2 regions of the Cupriavidus sp. C1SS-2L genome follow, and region 2 is predicted to be linked to the other one. Evidence: predicted binding sites of a transcription regulator. Region 2 holds the regulator's gene; the other holds the start of a gene.
What was found. Region 2 encodes sigma-54, which starts transcription at its own class of promoters, with help from an activator protein. Its sites were predicted from a motif close to TGGCANGNAANCTGCTTT; they were not measured.
Positions count from the first base shown of each region.

Region 1: a site for sigma-54 is predicted at 2,884-2,901, ahead of urtA (urea ABC transporter substrate-binding protein). Genes of this name have one in related genera too.

Region 1 covers NZ_CP172708.1:1,056,106-1,066,152, reverse strand. Annotated here, with positions in the region: gene urtB (urea ABC transporter permease subunit UrtB) at 1-1,432, opposite strand, end outside; gene urtA (urea ABC transporter substrate-binding protein) at 1,572-2,828, opposite strand; gene cyoD (cytochrome o ubiquinol oxidase subunit IV) at 3,164-3,514, opposite strand; gene cyoC (cytochrome o ubiquinol oxidase subunit III) at 3,515-4,162, opposite strand; gene cyoB (cytochrome o ubiquinol oxidase subunit I) at 4,168-6,141, opposite strand; gene cyoA (ubiquinol oxidase subunit II) at 6,150-7,121, opposite strand; gene ACIGJG_RS04905 (MaoC family dehydratase) at 7,691-8,167, opposite strand; gene ACIGJG_RS04900 (MaoC family dehydratase) at 8,206-8,649, opposite strand; gene ACIGJG_RS04895 (acyl-CoA dehydrogenase family protein) at 8,807-9,925, opposite strand; gene ACIGJG_RS04890 (acyl-CoA dehydrogenase family protein) at 9,939-10,047, opposite strand, start outside.
Region 2 covers NZ_CP172708.1:382,121-392,167, reverse strand. Annotated here, with positions in the region: gene ACIGJG_RS01835 (monovalent cation:proton antiporter family protein) at 1-1,748, opposite strand, end outside; gene ACIGJG_RS01830 (KpsF/GutQ family sugar-phosphate isomerase) at 1,882-2,865, shown strand; gene lptC (LPS export ABC transporter periplasmic protein LptC) at 2,891-3,517, shown strand; gene lptA (lipopolysaccharide transport periplasmic protein LptA) at 3,604-4,245, shown strand; gene lptB (LPS export ABC transporter ATP-binding protein) at 4,275-5,075, shown strand; gene ACIGJG_RS01810 (RNA polymerase factor sigma-54) at 5,177-6,658, shown strand; gene hpf (ribosome hibernation-promoting factor, HPF/YfiA family) at 6,708-7,061, shown strand; gene ptsN (PTS IIA-like nitrogen regulatory protein PtsN) at 7,442-7,897, shown strand; gene hprK (HPr(Ser) kinase/phosphatase) at 7,972-8,943, shown strand; gene ACIGJG_RS01790 (PsiF family protein) at 9,120-9,491, shown strand; gene rapZ (RNase adapter RapZ) at 9,599-10,047, shown strand, end outside.

The DNA of each region.
Region 1 (10,047 bases), 670 kb from region 2:
GGTCCGGGCCGACATTGCCGATCTGCGACAGCGCGCAGCCGCCCAGGCCGGCAATGCCCGCACCGAACGCGAACGCGTAGCTGTCGACCTTCCACGTGCGCACGCCCACGCACGCAGCCATGGTCCGGTTCTGTGTCGTGGCACGTACGAACAGGCCGAGTCGCGTACGGTTGAGCACCGCCCAGGCAACGGCCACGACGGCCAGCGCGAACAGGATGATCACGATGCGGTTGTACGGAATCACAAGGCCCGGCATCCATTCGACACCGCCGCTCATCCACGCGGGGTTGGCCACCTCAACGTTCTGCGCGCCGAACAACGTGCGCACCGCCTGCATCAGCAGCAGGCTCACACCGAACGTGGCGAGCAAGGTCTCCAGCGGGCGGCCATAGAGATGGCGCAGCACCAGCCGCTCGAGCACGAAGCCGACGATGCCGGCCGCGAGGAACGATGCCGGCAGTGCCGCGGGCAGGTACCAGTCGAACGCACCGGGCGCATACGTGCGGAACAGCGTCTGCACCACGTAGGTCGCATAGGCGCCGATCATCAGGAATTCGCCGTGCGCCATGTTGATGACGCCGATCAGGCCGTAGGTGATCGCCAGGCCCAGCGCGGCCAGCAATAGCACGCTGCCAAGGCTCAGGCCTGCGAACAGGTTGCCGACCAGTTCGGCGCGGCGCTGGTCGCTGCGCAGCGTGTCGAGCGCCTGCTGCGCGGCGGTACGTACCTCGACATCGGGTTCGCGATACTTGCCGTCGCTACCGCGCTCGACTAACGGTGCGAGCTTCTGGCGGCTTTGCGGATTGCTGTCGCGGCCGAGGACGCGAATGGCTTCGAGACGCGCCTCGCGCTGCGCGGCATCGCCAGCCTTCAGCTCCTCCGCTAGCACCGTAGTGGCCCAGATCACGTCCAGGCGTGCGCGCAGGCCGGGATCGGCCTCAGACTTGCGCGCAGTTTCCACACTGGCGCGCGACGCATTCTCTGGTTGATCGTACAGCGTGTTGATCGCCTGCGTGCGCAGCGAGATATCGGGCGACTGCAGCAGGAATCCGCTTGCGGCGCTATCGACGATCGCGCGCAGGCTGTTGTTCAGGGTCAGCGATTCCAGTTCATCGGCCTTGACCGTCACTGGCTTGCCGGTGATCGCATCGACGGTCTTGTCACCGTCCTGGCGCACCATGCCCACCGATGGGGCATATTGCAGCGTATCGTCCTGCAACGCCTTGAGAATAGGCCCGGCCTGCTCCGGCGGCGCCTTGGCCAGCGCGGACAAGGCCGCGGTCTTGGCATCGAAATCGTCCTCGGCCAATGGCTTGAGGTCGGCTTGCGTCAATGCGCCTGCGGCTGCCGCCAATAGCGGCACGGCAAGCAGCAGCGCAGCCAGCATGGCGCGCAGCCACGACATGGCGATCTTCGGTAACGATTGGGACATAGGTGCTGGCGATTGGGCGGCACGAGTCGTGCCTGCTTTTTTCGGGGACCCCCCCAGGCCCGGTCAGGCGCGCACCACCGCCAGCCGGCAACGGTCAGCCGGCGGAGCGCGCCTGCCAGGGGTGCAGCGACTGGCTGCCTTACATCACCTTGTCCGGCTTGCCTTCATTGCCGGAGATGAACGGGCTCCAAGGCTGCGCGCGGATCGGCTTCGCGGTCTTCCACACCACCGTGAACTGGCCGTCGCCCTTAACCTCGCCAATCATCACCGGCTTGTACAGATGATGGTTGTCGCCCATGGTCAGCGTGAAGCCGTCCGGTGCCTTGAAAGTCTGGCCATACATGGCCGCGCGGACCTTGTCCGGATCGGTCGTGCCGGCCTTCTTCACGGCCTGCGCCCACATGTGGATGCCGACGTAAGTGGCTTCCATCGGGTCATTGGTCACGCGCTTGTCGCCACCAGGAAGGTTGTTCGCCTTGACCCATGCCGCCCATTGCTTCTTGAACGCTTCGTTCTCGGGGTTCTTGACCGACATGAAGTAGTTCCATGCGGCCAGGTGGCCGACCAGCGGCTTGGTGTCGATGCCGCGCAGTTCTTCCTCACCCACCGAGAAGGCCACCACCGGCACGTCCTTGGCCTTCAGGCCGGCGTTGCCGAGCTCCTTGTAGAACGGCACGTTGGAGTCACCGTTGATGGTCGAGATCACAGCCGTTTTTCCGCCCTGCGAGAACTTCTTGATGTTCGCGACGATGGTCTGGTAGTCGCTGTGGCCGAACGGCGTGTAGACCTCTTCGATATCCTTGTCCGCCACGCCCTTGCTCTTCAGGAACGCGCGCAGGATCTTGTTGGTGGTGCGCGGGTAGACGTAGTCGGTGCCAAGCAGGAAGAAGCGCTTCGCGCCGCCACCTTCCTTGCTCATCAGGTACTCGACCGCCGGGATGGCCTGCTGGTTGGGCGCCGCGCCGGTGTAGAAGACGTTCTTGGACATCTCCTCGCCTTCATACTGCACGGGGTAGAACAGCAGCGAGTTCAGTTCCTCGTAGACCGGCAGCACCGACTTGCGCGACACCGAAGTCCAGCAGCCGAACGTGACAGCGACCTTGTCCTTGGTAATCAGCTGGCGCGCCTTCTCGGCGAACAGCGGCCAGTTTGATGCCGGATCCACGACCACGGGCTCGAGCTTGCGGCCGAGCACGCCGCCGCTCTTGTTGATCTCGTCGATGGTCATCAGGGCCACGTCCTTGAGCGACGTCTCCGAAATGGCCATGGTGCCCGACAGCGAATGGAGGATGCCGACCTTGATCGGTTCCTTGGACTGCGCCATCGCCAGCGGGCTGGCGCTGATCATCGCCGCGGCGGCTACCGCCGACAGCTTCAGCATGTCACGTCGTTTCATTGCAGCTCCCAGTTTGTCGTTTGGTTACGGGACTCAACGCACCCCGGGTGATGCATCTGCAACTAGCGTGCCATGGCGTACCGAGACGGCGAAAGACGACAGGAAGCCGGCGGGCGCCCGGCAAGTGACAAATCGAGGGAGGCTACCGAGCGGAAGCACCACGCTGGTGCTGGGAGAGCATGGACACCGACGCACCGGCTTCGTGCACGGTGCAATCGGGTGCAAGGATTCGGCGGACGCGCCGGCCAACGAATACGGGCGCAACCAGACGTGGTGCGGCGCCAAAAGCAAAACGGGGCCCGAAGGCCCCGTTTCTGTTCATTACCGGAAGATGATTACTTCATCATCCACGGCATCATGTTTGCGTTCATGTTGTGCATGATCCAGAGCGAACCGGCCAGCACGATGAACAGGATCAGCAGCGTGAACAGGAATGACATCACGTTCCAGCGCTGTTCCTTCGAACCATCCATATGCAGGAAGTACTTCAGGTGGACGACAACCTGCACCGCGGCCATGCCGAGGATGATCAGCAGGGTCGTGCCGCGGTCCATAGTGCCGTCCATCACGATCTTGAACGGGATGACGGTCAGGATCACCGCCAGCACGAAGCCGATCGCATAGGACTTGAAGCTGCTGTGGCCGTGCGACTCGGCGTGCGCGGACGCTGCGTGTTGCTGTGCCATTTACATTGCTCCCATCAGGTAGACCACGGTGAAGACGCCGATCCAGACGACGTCCAGGAAGTGCCAGAACAGGCTGAGGCAGTTCAGGCGCTTGGACATCGTCGGGGTCAGGCCCTTCTTGCTGACTTGCCACATCAGGACCAGCATCCACACCATGCCGCTTGCGACGTGCAGGCCGTGGGTGCCCACCAGCGTGAAGAACGACGACAGGAACGCGCTGCGGCTCGGGCCGGCGCCTTCGGCGATCAGGTGATGGAATTCGTTGATTTCCATGTACATGAACGCGGCGCCCAGCAGGAACGTGATACCCAGCCAGACCAGTACCCGCCCCTTCGAGCGGTTCTGCATCGAGATCATCGCGAAGCCGTACGTGATCGACGAGAACAGCAGGATGAAGGTCTCGACGAGCACGTAGTTGAGCTCGAAAAGCTCCTTGGCCGACGGGCCGCCCGCCACTTCGCCGCGCAGGACGGCGAAGGCGGCGAACAGGCACGCGAACAAGATGCAGTCGCTCATCAGGTACAGCCAGAAACCAAAGATGGTGTTCTCGCTGGTGTCGTGGTGCGCGTGGTCGTGCGTCTCGTCGTGCGAGTGCGCATGAGCCGGGGCTTGCGCCGCCCCGAAGCGATCAAGGACTTCTGTCGACATGGTCATCAGGCCTGCGAAGCAATGCGCTGCAGTTGGCGCGTTTCAATCTGCTCGACCTCTGCGGCCGGCACGTAATAGTCGATGTGGTCATCGTTGGCGCGGCGGATGAACGACACCACCATGCCGACCAGGCCCACGGCGGCAAGCCACCAGATGTGCCAGACCAGGGCGAAGCCCAGCACCAGGCTGAACAGGCCCATCCAGAAGCCAGCGCCGGTGTTCTTCGGCATGTGGATCTGCTCGTAGCCGCTGGTCGGGATGGTTTCGCCACGGGCCTTCATGTCGGCGAACGCGTCCAGGTCACGCACCACCGGGGTGTGCGCGAAGTTGTAGAACGGCGGCGGCGACGAGGTAGCCCATTCCAGCGTGCGGCCACCCCACGGGTCGCCGGTCACGTCGGCCAGCTTCTTGCGGTCGCGGATCGACACGACGATCTGCAGCACCTGGAAGAAGATGCCCAGCGCCACGAAGACCACGCCAACCACGGCCAGGTACAGCCACGGCGTCCAGGCCGGGTTGTCGGTGTGGTTCAGACGACGGGTCATGCCCATCAGGCCCAGCACGTACAGCGGCATGAAGGCGAAGTAGAAGCCCACCAGCCAGCACCAGAACGCGTACTTGCCCAGTCGCTCGTTCAGCGTGAAGCCGAACGCCTTCGGCCACCAGTAGGTGATGCCGGCCAGGTAGCCGAACAGCACGCCGCCGATGATCACGTTGTGGAAGTGGGCGATCAGGAACAGGCTGTTGTGCAGCACGAAGTCGGCTGCCGGAACGGCCATCAGCACACCGGTCATGCCGCCGATCACGAAGGTGATCATGAAGCCCAGCGTCCACAGTACCGGCGTGGTCATCTGCACACGGCCGCGGTACATCGTGAACAGCCAGTTGAAGATCTTCACCCCGGTCGGGATGGAGATGATCATGGTCGTGATACCGAAGAACGCGTTGACGTTCGCACCCGAGCCCATCGTGAAGAAGTGGTGCAGCCACACGATGAACGACAGCACCATGATGGCCGCGGTCGCGTACACCATGCCCTTGTAGCCGAACAGCTTCTTGCCCGAGAACGTGGCGATGACTTCAGAGAAGATACCGAACGCCGGCAGGATCAGGATGTACACCTCGGGGTGGCCCCAAATCCAGATCAGGTTCACGTACATCATGGCATTGCCGCCGCCATCGTTCGTGAAGAAGTGCATGTCGAAGTAGCGGTCCAGACCCAGCAGTGCCAGCGACACGGTCAGCACCGGGAAGGCGGCCACGATCAGCACGTTGGTGCACAGGGCGGTCCAGGTGAACACCGGCATGCGCATCAGGGTCATGCCCGGGGCGCGCATCTTCAGAATCGTCACCAGGAAGTTCACGCCGGTCAGCAGCGTGCCCAACCCTGAGATCTGCAAGGACCAGAGGTAGTAGTCCACCCCTACGCCCGGGCTGAAATCGAGGCCCGACAGCGGCGGGTAGGCGAGCCAGCCGGTCTTGGCGAATTCGCCAACGCCCAGCGAGATGTTGACCAGCATGGCGCCCGACACGAACAGCCAGAACGACAGCGTGTTCAGGAACGGGAAGGCCACGTCGCGCGCGCCGATCTGCAGCGGCACCACGAGGTTCATCAGACCTGTCATCAGCGGCATGGCCACGAAGAAGATCATGATCACGCCGTGGGCGGTGAAGATCTGGTCGTAGTGTTCCGGCGGCAGGACGCCGTGGGCACCGTTCGTGGCGAGCGCCAGCTGGGCGCGCATCATGACCGCGTCGGAAAAGCCGCGCAGCAGCATGACCAGCGCGACCAGGCAGTACATCACGCCGATCTTCTTGTGATCGACGGAAGTGAACCACTCATTCCAGAGGTAGCCCCACTTCTTGAAATACGTGATCGCGCCTAGCAGCGCAGCGCCGCCGAGGGCGACGCCGGCCAGTACGACCATGATGATCGGCTCATGAAACGGAATCGCCGACAAACTCAATTTGCCAAACATCATTGCTCCTAGGATTGCGCGCCCAGCGCCGGCTTGGCCGGCGTGGCCATGGACACCCGCTCTTCGCCGAGCGTGTTACGCGACGTGCAGATCGGGCCGCCATCAAAACCTTCGCGGGCCATGGCGTGGCCGTCGTTGCCCATGTACTGGTGCAGGATGCCGGTGAACAGGCCGTCTTCGACCTTGCCGTAGTAGGCCACCGGTTCCGCTTCGCTCGGCTTGGCGAGGACCTTGTAGTCCGCGCTGGCGAGCTGACGTTCGGACGCGCGCACCTTGGCAACCCATGCGTCGAACTCGAAGTTCGACATGGCGGTCGCCTTGAACTTCATGCCCGAGAAACCGCCGCCGCTGTAGTTGGCGGACATGCCGTCATACGTTCCGGCTTCATTGGCAATCAGGTGCAGCTTGGTCTCCATCCCGGCCATGGCGTAAACCTGGCTGCCCAGTTGCGGGATGAAGAACGAATTCATGATCGAATCGGACGTGATCTTGAAGTTCACCGGCGTGCCCACCGGGAACGCGATCTGGTTGACCGTCGCGATCTTCAGTTCCGGATAGATGAACAGCCACTTCCAGTTCATCGCGACCGCCTCGACGGTGATCGGCTTCTGCTTGGATTCCAGCGGCTTGTACGGGTCCAGGTCGTGCGAAGACTTCCACGTGATGATGCCGAGCGCAATGATGATCAGGCAGGGAATCAGCCACACCACGACTTCAATGGCGGTCGAGTGCGACCAGTCGGGTTCATAGCGCGCCGAACTGTTGCTGGCACGGTACTTCCACGCAAACACCAGCGTCAGGACGATCACCGGCACTACCACCAGCAGCATGAGCCAGGTGGCGATCAGGATGATGCCTTTGATGTCGACGCCTACCTGCCCTTTCGGGTCGAGCAGCGTCATGTTGCAGCCGGCGAGCAGCAAGAGCAGGCCGAGGCCTGGCAGAGACCGCGTCCACCGCGGCAGTATGGGTTTCTTCATGTCACGACTGGTTTGGTTAGGCCGCGCTTGGGCAAAGCGTGGCTTCACCGCCTGATGCCGGAAGCAAGAGGCGTTGGGCTGAGGGAAAACCGGAAGGACGTGTCCTTAGCTGGCGTTGAGGTCTGGCGGATCTAACGCCGGATGACCATGCGGCCTGACAACGCCATGAACACGGAAGGACAACTGACGACTGCGCAAGCGGCCCGCCTGAGGCGGTGGCACTGCGGCACCTGATGGCCGAAACCGCGAACGGTCCCGGCTCAAGACTGCGGCCGGGTAGCGTTGAACCACGAAGTTTTTGCACTTCCCGGCTGGCCTGCCTTGTGAGCAAGCGCGGTTTCCGTCCAGGATGTGCAACACGTAAAACATCGTGGGCGCGACTGTACCGCAACGCAACATTACGGGTAAACCCAACGACTCAGAACACACTGTTCAGAAAACCGGACAATCGTAATATGCGATGTCACAGTCACTGGAAATGTGTGGCGTTGTCATCATTATCGTCAAAAACTGAAAAAGGCCGCCTACCGACGGCCTTTTTCTTCCTGTATCAACAAAACAACAGTGGCTTAACCGTACCTGCGACTAATTGACTCAGCCACGCACACCGGACGGTCGCTGCCCTCGCGTTCGATCGTCACTTCCCACGTCGACTGCGCACCAACCAGCTCGGGCGACTTAGGCAGCGGATCGAGCCGCTCGACCTTCTGCAGCTTGATGCGCGCGCGCAGCTTGCTGCCCACCGGCACCGGTGCGGTGAAGCGCACCCGGTTCAGGCCATAGTTCACGCCGATCTTCGACGGCATGTGCAGCGCGTTGTGCATGAACTTCGGCACCAGAGACAGCGTCAGGAAGCCGTGCGCGATCGGACCGCCATAGGGCGATTCCTTCCTGGCACGTTCCACGTCGACGTGGATCCACTGGTGGTCGCCGGTCGCTTCGGCGAACAGGTTGACCTGCTCTTGCGTGATCTCCATCCAGTCGCTGACGGCGACCTCCTGCCCTTGCAGGCTTTCCAGTTCTTCGAGCGATGCGATCGTGCGCATGTCGGTGATCTCCTCTGTGTTTAGGGTGTGTTGCGATCTCAGGCGGGACGGCGGCCGTACATGCCCATGCCCTTGACCGTGCAGACCAGTTCGCCGCGCTGGTTGGTGGCTTCCCACTGGGTGTGCACCACGCCACGATCGGGCTTGGATTGCGACGGCCGGGTATCCAGCACGACCAGCACGGCGGTCAGCGTGTCGCCGGCATAGACAGGCTTCAGCCAGCGGATCTCGTCGACGCCCGGCGAACCCATGCTGGCCGACTTGCCCGTTGTGCTGAGCACCAGCAGGCGCATCATGATCGAGCACGTCATCCAGCCGCTGGAAATCAGTCCGCCGTAGATGCTCTTGGCGGCCGCTTCCTTGTCGATGTGGAACGGCTGAGGGTCGTACTGACGGGCAAAGCTGAGGATCTCTTCCTCAGTGACGAGGTAGGAGCCGAGTTCACGGCGGCTGCCCACCTCAAAGTCCTCGAAATACAGCATGGATTGTGTCTCCGTAGTCGCTGGCTGTTGACTTGTCATCACGATCATCGCATGGCGCGTGACGGCGTGCGTCCGTATTTGCCGAAGCCGCCCCTAACAGCCCATAAAGAAAAAACCGCGCCTGGACTACGGCGCGGTTTCGACAGTCATCATTGGATCAGGCAGCTTCCTGGAAGCTTGCCTGGCCGGCGAACCGGCCCAGGTGATGATCCACGTCACCGAACGTGGTGTTGATCAGCGTCAGGCGCTTGAACATGTGCGCGGCCGGCAGTTCGTTGGTCACGCCCATGCCACCGTGGATCTGCACGGCTTCCTGGCCGACATAGCGCGCGGCCTGGCCGACCCGTGCCTTGGCGGCCGAGACGTAGCGGCGGCGCTCTTCGGGGTTGCTCTCCTCGAAGCGGGCCGCTGCCAGCAGCGTGATCGAGCGCGACTGCTCGGCATGGATGAACATCTCGACCATGCGGTGCTGCAGCGCCTGAAAACGCGCAATCGGCTGGCCGAACTGCTGGCGCGTCTTGGCGTATTCCAGCGTGGCGGCGTTGAGGTTGTCCATGACGCCCACGGCCTCGGCGCACAGCAGCACCGCGGCGTAGTCCGCCACCTGCTCGACCTGGTCGAAAGCCTTGCCGGCCTCGCCGAGCAGTTGAGCCGGCGCATCCTGGAACGTGATATCGGCCGCGCGCAGGTTGTCGATGGTGCGGTAGTCCTTGATGCTGACGCCGACACCCTTGGCATCGACGAGGAACAGCGAGATGCCATCGCGATCGGCATCCGCACCGTTGCTGCGTGCCGACACGATCAGCTTGTCAGCCTGGCCGCCGTGAATCACCACCGACTTGCGGCCATTGAGCTTGCCGTCGCGCGCGGTCACGCGGACGTTGTTCAGCTCATAGCGCGCCTGCGGCTCATTGAAGGCTACCGCCAGCTTCAGCTCACCGCCTGCAACCTGCTCGAGCAGCGCTTCCTGGCCACCGGCCAGGCCCAGCGCATACGCGCCGACCACGGTCGCGAGGTACGGCTCCACGATCAGGCCGCGGCCGAGTTCCTGCTGCACCACCATCATGTCCAGCGCCTTGCCCGCGAAGCCGCCCTGCTCTTCCGGCACCGGCAGCGCGGTCAGGCCGAGCTCGACCAGCGCGCCCCACGTATTCTCGCCGTAGCCGGCTGCACTCTCGTAGCGCTTCTTGCGCGACTCGAAGTCGTAGTCCTTGTCGATGAAACGGCGTACGGCGTCAGCCAGTTGCTTCTGTTCGTCGCTGAGATTGAAGTTCATGTTCCGTGTCTCCTCACAGCCCCAGGATCATCTGGCTGATGATGTTGCGCTGGATTTCATTGGACCCGCCGTAGATGGAGGTCTTGCGATAGTTGAAGTAGTAGGAGGCCAGCGGAGCGGCG
Region 2 (10,047 bases):
TCGCGCTCGACCATGTCCTCTTCATCGTCGCGGCCGTGAAAGTAGCCGCGCAGCAGGCTGTAGCGCGCATCGCGTGCTTCCTGCACGCCACGCAACACGTGACGCATGGGCACCCCGAGCAGCACCAGCGCATGCGAAGCCAGCATCAGGCTGCCCTCGATGATTTCCGGCACGACTTCGGTGGCACCCGCTTTCTGCAACGTGTCGAGTTCAGAATCGTCGACCGTGCGTACGATCACCGGCAACGCCGGCGCCAACTCCTGCACATGGTGCAGCACCTTGAGCGCTGACGGCGTGTTGGCATAGGTGATGATGACGGCGGCGGCGCGGTGGATACCGGCGGCAATCAGCGCCTCGCGACGCCCAGCGTCACCGTAGACCACGGTATCGCCCGCCGCGGCGGCATCGCGCACGCGGTCCGGATCAAGGTCGAGCGCCACGTAAGTGATGCTCTCGCGCTCGAGCATATGCGCCAGGTTCTGGCCGCTGCGCCCGTAACCGCAGATGATCGCGTGCTTCTCGGTCTGCAGGCTCTGCGCGGCGATACGCGTCATGTTCAGCGACTGCATCAGCCATTCGTTCGCCGCAAAGCGCAGCACAATGGCATCGCTGTACTGGATCAGGAACGGCGCGGCCAGCATCGAGAGCAGCATCGACGCCAGGATCACCTGGATCAGCACCGGGTCCACCAGGTTGAGGCCGTCAATCTGGTTGAGCAGCACGAAGCCGAATTCGCCGGCCTGCGCGAGCCCCAGGCCCGTGCGGATGGCCACGCCCTGGCGCGAGCCGAACAGGCGCGCCAGTACGGAGATCAGCAGCAGCTTGAACAGGATCGGCACCCCCAGCAGCACCAGCACCAGCCAGATGTGCTCGATCACCACCTGGATGTTGAGCAGCATGCCAATGGTCACGAAGAACAGCCCGAGCAGCACGTCGCGGAAGGGCTTGATGTCCTCTTCCACCTGGTGCCGGTAGGGCGTTTCCGAAATCAGCATGCCGGCCATGAACGCGCCCAGCGCCATCGACAGGCCCAGCCGCTCGGTCAGCGCAGCCATGCCAAGCGTGACCAGCAGCAGGTTCAGCATGAACAGTTCCTGCGAGCGCCGCGCCGCCACCACGTGGAACCAGCGGCTCATCAGGCGCTGTCCGAGGAAGAAGATCACACCGAGCGCCACCGCGATCTTCGCCGTGGCCATGCCGAGTGCAACCATCAGGTCACCGGGGTCGCGCGACAGCGCCGGGATCACGATCAGCAGCGGCACCACGGCCAGGTCCTGGAACAGCAACACGCTGATGATGTTGCGGCCATGCTCGCTTTCCAGCTCCACGCGCTCGGACAGCATCTTCGACACGATGGCCGTCGACGACATGGCCAGTGCCCCGCCAAGCGCCACGGAAGCCTGCCAGGACAACGGAAACAGCCAGTTGAACAGCCAGCTCGCCGGCACCACGGCCAGCATCGACAATACGACCTGCGAGCCGCCCAGCCCGAACACGAGCCGTTTCATGGCGCGAAGCTTGCTCAGGCTGAATTCCAGGCCAATCGAAAACATCAGGAAGACCACGCCGAACTCGGCCAGGTACTTGGTCTGGGCCGTGTCGCTGGCCAGGCCCAGCGCATGCGGGCCGATCAGGATGCCGACCGCCAGGTAGCCGAGCATGGGCGGCAGCTGGAGCATGCGGAACGCGACCACGCCGAATACGGCGGCAGCCAGCAGCACCAGGGTCAGTTCCAGCGGAGAATGCATCAGGCGGCTCAGGAAGAACCGTCAGGGCTGGCCGGCTGCGCCCCGGCACGGGCCCTGCCGGCGGAACACGGCAAGCGCGGCGCTTGCCGGGACGGCCCGGGCGTCGCCGCATTCGTTGGTATACTTCGACGCCATGATAGCCAATTTCGATGCGGATCGAGCACTCCGGCTCGCCCAAAGTACCCTCCAGATTGAAGCCGAAGCGGTCGCCGCACTTTCGGGGCGCCTGACCCCGGACTTCTCGCACGCGGTGCAGCTCGTCCTGCAGTGCACGGGACGCGTCGTGGTGTCGGGCATCGGCAAGTCAGGCCATATCGGCCGCAAGGTCGCGGCGACGCTGGCCTCGACCGGCACGCCGGCCTTCTTTGTCCATCCGGCCGAAGCCAGCCACGGCGACCTCGGCATGGTCACGCGCGATGACGTCCTGATCGCATTCTCCAATTCCGGGGAAACCGGCGAGCTGCTGTCGATCATCCCGATCGTCAAGCGCATCGGCGCGCGGCTGATCTCGGTCACCGGCAACCCGGAATCGAACCTGGCCAAGCTCGCAGACGCCCATCTCGATGCCGGCGTGGAAAAGGAAGCCTGCCCGCTGAACCTGGCGCCAACGGCCAGCACCACGGCGGCGCTGGCACTCGGCGACGCGCTCGCGGTCGCGGTGCTCGATGCGCGCGGCTTCGGCGAGGAAGACTTCGCGCGCTCGCACCCGGGCGGCGCGCTCGGCCGCAAGCTGCTGACCCACGTGCGCGATGTGATGCGCAGCGGCAATGCGGTGCCGGAGGTCCGCGAAAACACGCCGCTGGCCCAGGCGCTCATGGAAATCACGCGCAAGGGCATGGCCATGACCGCCGTGGTCGACTCTGACGGCAAGGCCATCGGCGTCTTCACCGACGGCGACCTGCGCCGCCTGCTGGAAACCCCGCGCGACTGGAAGACCGTGCCGATCGGCGATGTGATGCACCACAACCCGCACGTGGTGCACGAAGACCAGTTGGCCGTCGAAGCCGTGCAGGTCATGGAAGCCAACCGCATCAACCAGTTGCTGGTGGTCGACCATGACGGGCGCCTGGTGGGCGCGCTGCACATCCACGACCTGACCCGCGCCAAGGTCATCTGATCCACGGCGCGCACGCAAAGAGACCATGCAGGCCCTCCTGTCCTCCCTCACCGGGATCGTCTTGCGCCTGCTGCCATTGCTGCTGATGGCAGTGGTGGCAGGCAGCACGTTCTGGCTGGTGCAGATCAATTCGCAGCAGGAAGGCACCAAGGCGCCTGTCGTCCGCAAGCACGAGGCCGACTACTACATTGAGCGGTTCTCGGCCACCGAGCTGGCGCAGGACGGCGGCACCAAGGTGCGGTTCACCGGCGACAAGATGGTCCACTTCGACGACGACCAGACCTACGAAGTGACCCGTCCCGCCATGCGCGCCTATCAGCCTAACCGGCCGCCGGTGTCCGCGCGTGCCGACCTCGGCCGCATGAACGCCGAAGGCTCGGTCATCGACCTGTATGGCAATGGCTTCGTCGAACGCCAGCAGGGAGCGGATGCGGCCAAGGACCCGCTGCTGACGGCGGCGTCGAGCTACTTCCAGGTGCTGCTCAACGATGACATCGTCAAGACCGACAAGGCCGTCAAGCTCACGCGCGGCCCGTCGGTCATGACCGCCAACGGCCTGATCTTCAACAACGTTACCCGCGAAGTACAATTGCTGGGTAACGTACGGGGCACCATCATTACCGGTGCACCTGCCCGGACTCCGGGATCCTGACAACAACAGCCGCCCGCGCGCGACGGGGCGGCACCGCGGACCCGAGGTTCGCGCGAATTTCCGCCTTCCTGCGACCCTTTGCCAACATGATTGCCTCCCTGTCGACCTTGTCCCGCCGGCGCGCCGCCCCGGTGCTGCTGGCCGCAGCCGCCGTGCTTGCCGCGCTGGCGCCGCCGGCCGCCCATGCCGAACGCGCGGACCGGGACAAGCCACTGGTACTGGAAGCCGATAACGCCAGCTACGACGACGTCAAGCAGATCTACACGCTGACCGGCAATGTGGTCCTGACCAAGGGCACCATGGTGCTGAAGTCCGACGCCGCCGAGATCCGCACCGACCCCGAGGGCTACCAGTACGCGGTGGCCACGGCCAAGGGCGGCAAGCAGGCGTATATCCGCCAGAAGCGTGACGGCGTCGACGAGTACATGGACGGCTGGGGCGATCGCATCGAGTACGACGGCAAGCAGGAGCTGTCCAAGCTGATCGGCCACGCACGCATGGCGCGCCTGCAAGGTGCCAAGCTCGTCGACGAGATCCGCGGCGCGGTGCTGACCTATGACAGCCGCAATGAGTTCTATACCGCGGCCGGCGGGGGTGACAACACCTCGGCCGGCAACCCGTCTGGACGCGTGCGCGCGGTGCTCTCGCCGCGCCAGGAAGCGAGTGGTGCGGCCGCTGCCGCGCCGCTCGACCTGAAGCCGGCGCCCGCGCCGTCCAGCAAGCCCTGAATCCCGCGCGCGAGCGCACGACCGCCATCATGACCGATACCGCAACACTCGCCCCCACGCCCGCTTCCGCCGCCAACGACGTCCGTGCCGAGAGCAGCACGATGGTCGTGCGCCACCTGAAGAAGCGCTACGGGACGCGTACGGTGGTCAAGGACGTGTCGCTCGACGTGAAAAGCGGCGAGGTCGTGGGCCTGCTGGGTCCGAATGGCGCCGGCAAGACCACGTCGTTCTACATGATCGTCGGCCTGGTGGCGCTCGACGAGGGCGATATCGTGCTCGACGGGCAGCACATCAGCGGCCTGGCCATCCACGAACGCGCGCGCATGGGGCTTTCCTACCTGCCGCAGGAAGCGTCGGTGTTCCGCAAGCTGAATGTCGAAGAGAACATCCGCGCGGTGCTGGAGCTCCAGGTCGTGAACGGCAAGCCGCTGCCAAAGGCCGAGATCGACGCGCGGCTCGATACGCTGCTGGACGACCTGCAGATCGCCCACTTGCGCAACAACCCGGCGCTTTCGCTGTCGGGCGGCGAACGCCGCCGCGTTGAAATTGCGCGCGCGCTGGCATCGTCGCCGCGCTTCATCCTGCTGGACGAACCGTTCGCCGGCGTGGACCCGATCGCGGTCGGCGAAATCCAGCGCATCGTCAGCTTCCTGAAGGCACGCAATATCGGCGTGCTTATCACCGACCACAACGTGCGCGAGACGCTCGGCATCTGCGACCACGCGTACATCATCAGCGAAGGCACCGTGCTCGCGGCGGGCCAGCCTGAAGACATCATCGCGAACGAATCGGTGCGGCGCGTCTACCTGGGCGAGAATTTCCGCATGTGAAGCGGGGGTGGCACGCGGCCACCGGGAAAGAGACGATCAGGCGACACATGCGATAGCAATTTCCGTTCCAACATCGGAAAGATGCGCATAAAATAGGTCGCATGAAACCGTCGCTCCAGCTCCGCCTTTCGCAGCATCTGGCACTCACGCCGCAACTGCAGCAGTCGATCCGACTGCTGCAACTCTCAACGCTGGAACTGCAACAGGAAGTCGAGCAGGCGCTCACGGAGAACCCGCTGCTGGAGCGCGAAAACGACTGGATCGAAAGTCCGCTGCGCGTAGCGGCAGATGGCTCGGTCAACCTGCAAAGTGCCCCGGCTCCCGCTCCTGCCGAACCGCAGGGCAATGGCGAAGCGAATGCCGACAGCGCACGCGGCAGCGATGACGAGAACTACACCGACAGCGGCGGTGACGACTACGGCAGCGACTGGAGCCTCGACGATTTCGCGCGGCGCCCCCAGGGCGAGGACGACGAAAAGACGCCCATGCAGCTGCGCGATGCCGAGCCCACGCTGCGCGAACATCTGATGGAACAGCTCACGCCGCTGAAGATTTCGCTGCGCGACAAGGGGCTGGCGATCTTCCTGATCGAATCGCTCGATGACGACGGCTACCTGAGCACGTCGCTCGACGAGATCTGCTCGGAACTGCCCGAGGAACTCGAATTCGAAGTCGACGAAGTCCAGGCCATGCTCACGCTGCTGCAGAGCTTCGACCCGGCGGGCGTGGGCGCGCGCAATGCAGCCGAATGCCTGAGCCTGCAATTGCGCCGGCTGCAGCACCCGCAGCGCGAACTGGCGCTGTCGATCGTCCAGCATCATCTTGAATTGCTTGCGGTGCGCGACTACACGCGCCTGAAAAAAGCGCTGCAGGTGGACGAAGCGGCGCTAAAAGCCGCGCATGAACTGATCCGTTCGCTCGCGCCGTATCCCGGGCATGCGTACAGCCGGCCTGAAGCGGATTTCGTAGTGCCCGACGTGTTCGTGCGCAAGAGCGGCAGCGGCTGGATTGCACAGCTGAACCCGGATGTGATGCCCCGCCTGCGCATCAACGACATGTACGCGCAGATCCTGCGCGGAGCGAAGGGGGAATCCGGCGCTGCCGGGCTGCAGCAAAAGCTGCAGGAGGCACGTTGGCTGATCAAAAATATTCAGCAAAGGTTCGACACAATCCTGCGAGTTTCACAGGCAATTGTCGAACGTCAGAAGAACTTTTTCACGCACGGCGAAATCGCGATGCGCCCCTTGGTTTTGCGGGAGATTGCCGATACACTGGGATTACACGAGTCAACCATATCCCGGGTGACGACCAATAAATACATGGCAACGCCGATGGGTACTTTCGAACTGAAGTACTTCTTCGGTAGCCACGTGTCCACCGAAACCGGTGGCGCGGCTTCATCAACGGCGATCCGCGCCTTGATCAAGCAACTTATAGGAGCCGAAGACCCGAGGAGTCCTCTTTCCGACAGCCGAATTGCCGAATTGCTGGGTGAACAAGGCTTCGTTGTCGCGCGCCGTACCGTCGCCAAGTATCGCGAAGCCCTGAAGATCCCCGCTGTCAATCTCCGCAAGACTTTGTAGCCGAGTTGCACCGCCTGCCTGGTGCAGCTCTTTCAGAAGGAGAAGCGCTATGAACTTCAAGATCAGTGGACACCACCTGGACATCACGCCTCCGCTGCGTGAGTACGTGGAAACGAAGCTGGAGCGTATCGTCAGGCATTTCGATCAAGTCATTGGCGTTAGCGTGCTACTTTCAGTCGATAACCATAAGGAAAAGGACAGGCGGCAGTACGCGGAAATCAATCTGCACCTTCGGGGCAAGGACATCTTTGTTGAAGCCCATCACGAAGACCTGTATGCGGCCATCGACGCACTTGTCGACAAGCTGGACCGCCAGGTGCTTCGCTACAAGGATCGCGTGCAAGGCCACGACCGCGAAGCGGTCAAGTACCAGATGGCCGAAGCGCAACTACAGCAGCAATGATCATGCCTGCCGGTCGTAAGGCTGGCCGCTGAAAGGGACTGAGAAAAGCAAGCCGCGCCATGTAGCGCGGCTTTTTTGCGTCTGTTGGCGGCCATCCTGTGCAGGTTACTGGCATAGGTGTTCGCAACTGACGCGGCGCGGTGTATGCTCTCTAAGACATAGCCGGTAGCGACTCCTGTGCGCGCGCCCTATCCCGGTGCGGCGGCACGAGCACGGCACAGGGATACACAAGGCCCGACGCTGCGTTGCACAAGTCAGGGGAGACGCTGCTCTATAATGGCCAAACGCCTGGCAAACCATGGTATCGCCATAAAGCGGCCCGCAGCCTTGCACGGCCGAGCAGTCCCATCTGCCTGCTAACTGAAATCCTCGCATCGCCCATGAATCGTTTGGCCAAACTGCTGCCACCCGGCAACATCAACCTCGACGTCAGCGTCACCAGCAAGAAGCGTGTCTTCGAGCAAGCCGGGCTCCTCTTCGAGAACAACCATGGCGTGGCGCGGGCGACCGTGACCGACAACCTGTTTGCGCGCGAGTCGCTCGGTTCGACCGGCCTTGGCGCAGGCGTGGCCATTCCGCATGGGCGCATCAAGGGACTGAAGCAGCCGTTGGCCGCGTTCATGCGGTTGGCCGAGCCGATCCCTTTCGAATCACCCGACGGCAAACCCGTTTCGCTGCTGATCTTCCTGCTGGTGCCGGAACAGGCCACGCAGCAGCATCTCGAGATCCTCTCGGAAATCGCGCAGTTGCTGTCCGATCGCGACATGCGCGAAGGCCTCGCAACGCTGGCCACACCCGAAGAAGTGCATCAGCTACTGACACAGTGGCATCCCTGACCCTTCCCCTGGGCTGGCAACAGACCGGACGACCCTAAAGCCCGGCACTGCCCCCGCCCCGAAAGTCATACCGCATGGAACTCACCGGCGTCACCTCGCAGTCGATCTTCGACGACAACGCAGCCGACATCAAACTCTCGTGGGTGGCTGGCCTGGAAGGTGCGGACCGCGCCTTCGACGTGGAGTTTGCCCGCGAGGCCACCTCGGCCGCGGACCTCGTCGGCCACCTGAACCTGATCCACCCGAACCGGATCCAGGTCCTCGGCAAGCCCGAAATCACGTACTACCAGCGCCTGGACGACGAAACCCGCAAGCGCCAGATGGGCGAGCTGATCCTGCTGGAGCCGCCGTTCCTCGTTGTGGCCGACGGCATGGAGCCGCCGCCGGACCTGGAACTGCGCTGCACGCGTTCATCCACGCCACTGTTCACCACGCCGGTGTCGTCCGCAGCGGTAATCGACCACCTGCGGTTGTACCTGTCGCGCATTTCCGCGCCGCGCGTGACCATGCACGGCGTGTTTCTCGACATTCTCGGCATGGGCGTGCTGATCATGGGCGAGTCGGGCCTGGGCAAGAGCGAACTGGGCCTGGAACTGATTTCGCGCGGCCACGGACTGGTAGCCGACGATGCCGTGGATTTCGTGCGCCTTGGGCCGGATTTCATCGAAGGACGCTGCCCGCCGCTGCTCCAGAACCTGCTGGAAGTGCGCGGCCTGGGCCTGCTCGACATCAAGACCATCTTCGGTGAAACCGCCGTGCGTCGGAAAATGAAGATGAAGCTGGTCGTGCAGCTTGTGCGCCGCAACGACGGCGAATTCGAACGTCTGCCGCTCGATTCGCAGTACCTCGACGTACTTGGCCTGCCGATCCACATGGTCAAGATCCAGGTCGCGGCCGGCCGAAACCTCGCCGTGCTGGTCGAGGCTGCCGTGCGCAACACGATCCTGCGCCTGCGCGGCATCGACACGCTGCGCGACTTCATGGACCGCCAGCGCGCTGCCATGCAGGCCGACGCAGTTTCGCGCGGCCAGGGCCGCCTGCTCTGACCCGGCATCGCGACTCGCTTTCAATTGCTTACATCGACGTTGGCAAATCGGTCAACGCGGTGGGTACATGCTTCGTTTTGTGCTGTAATGGGCATCGAGCCCAGTCCGGAGCCGCTGCACCAGCCGTTGGCTGGCATTAGGTGGCCATGAAGTTTCCCACAGCCAGGAGAGCAAGCATGAAGAAACTGATCGCGATGTGTGTGCTGGTGACGCCGCTGCTGGCCACTGGCGCAATGGCACAGCCCGCACCCCAAACCACGCCTGCCGCGCCCGCCATGCCGGCTGCACCGGGCCCGGGAGACAAGGCTGTACCGGCATCGGCCACCAAGGCGCCCACCGCGCAGCAGCAGAAGATGAAGGACTGCAACGAGCAGGCTGGCGACAAGAAAGGCGACGATCGCAAGGCCTTCATGAAGCAATGCCTCTCGGCCAAGGGCGTGCAACCGACCAAGAGCCAGCAGGAAAAGATGTCGGCCTGCAGCAAGGAAGGCAAGGGCAAGAAGGGCGACGAGTACAAGGCGTACATGAAGGAATGCCTGTCGAAGTAAGCCTCAGCCCCCGCTGATGACATGGCGAACCGAGCGGTTCGCCATTTTTGTTTGCATCAGGGCGCTGTCATGACGAGGCCTTTGCCGGATGCTATCCTTCCGATGATATGCGCATCATTCTCATCACCGGCATCTCCGGCTCCGGCAAATCCGTCGCACTGAACGTGCTTGAAGATGCAGGCTTTTACTGCGTCGATAACCTGCCCGCTCAATTCATTCCCGACCTGGCTCGCTACCTCGCCAGCGAGGGTTACACGCATCTGGGCGTGGCCACCGACATCCGCAGCCGCGAATCGCTGGAACACCTGCCCGATACGGTCCGCGAACTGGCCGAAACGCACCAGGTCGAGGTCCTGTTCCTGACGGCCAGCACCGACGCGCTGGTGCAGCGCTACTCGGAAACGCGGCGCCGGCACCCGCTGTCGATCCTGACTGACGGCGTGCCTGGCTCTGACGGCGAACCGGCGTTCAACGACCGGGCCCTGATGGAAGCGATCGAGATGGAGCGCGAACTGCTCAGCCCGCTGGCCGAGTCCGCGCACCGCATTGACACCAG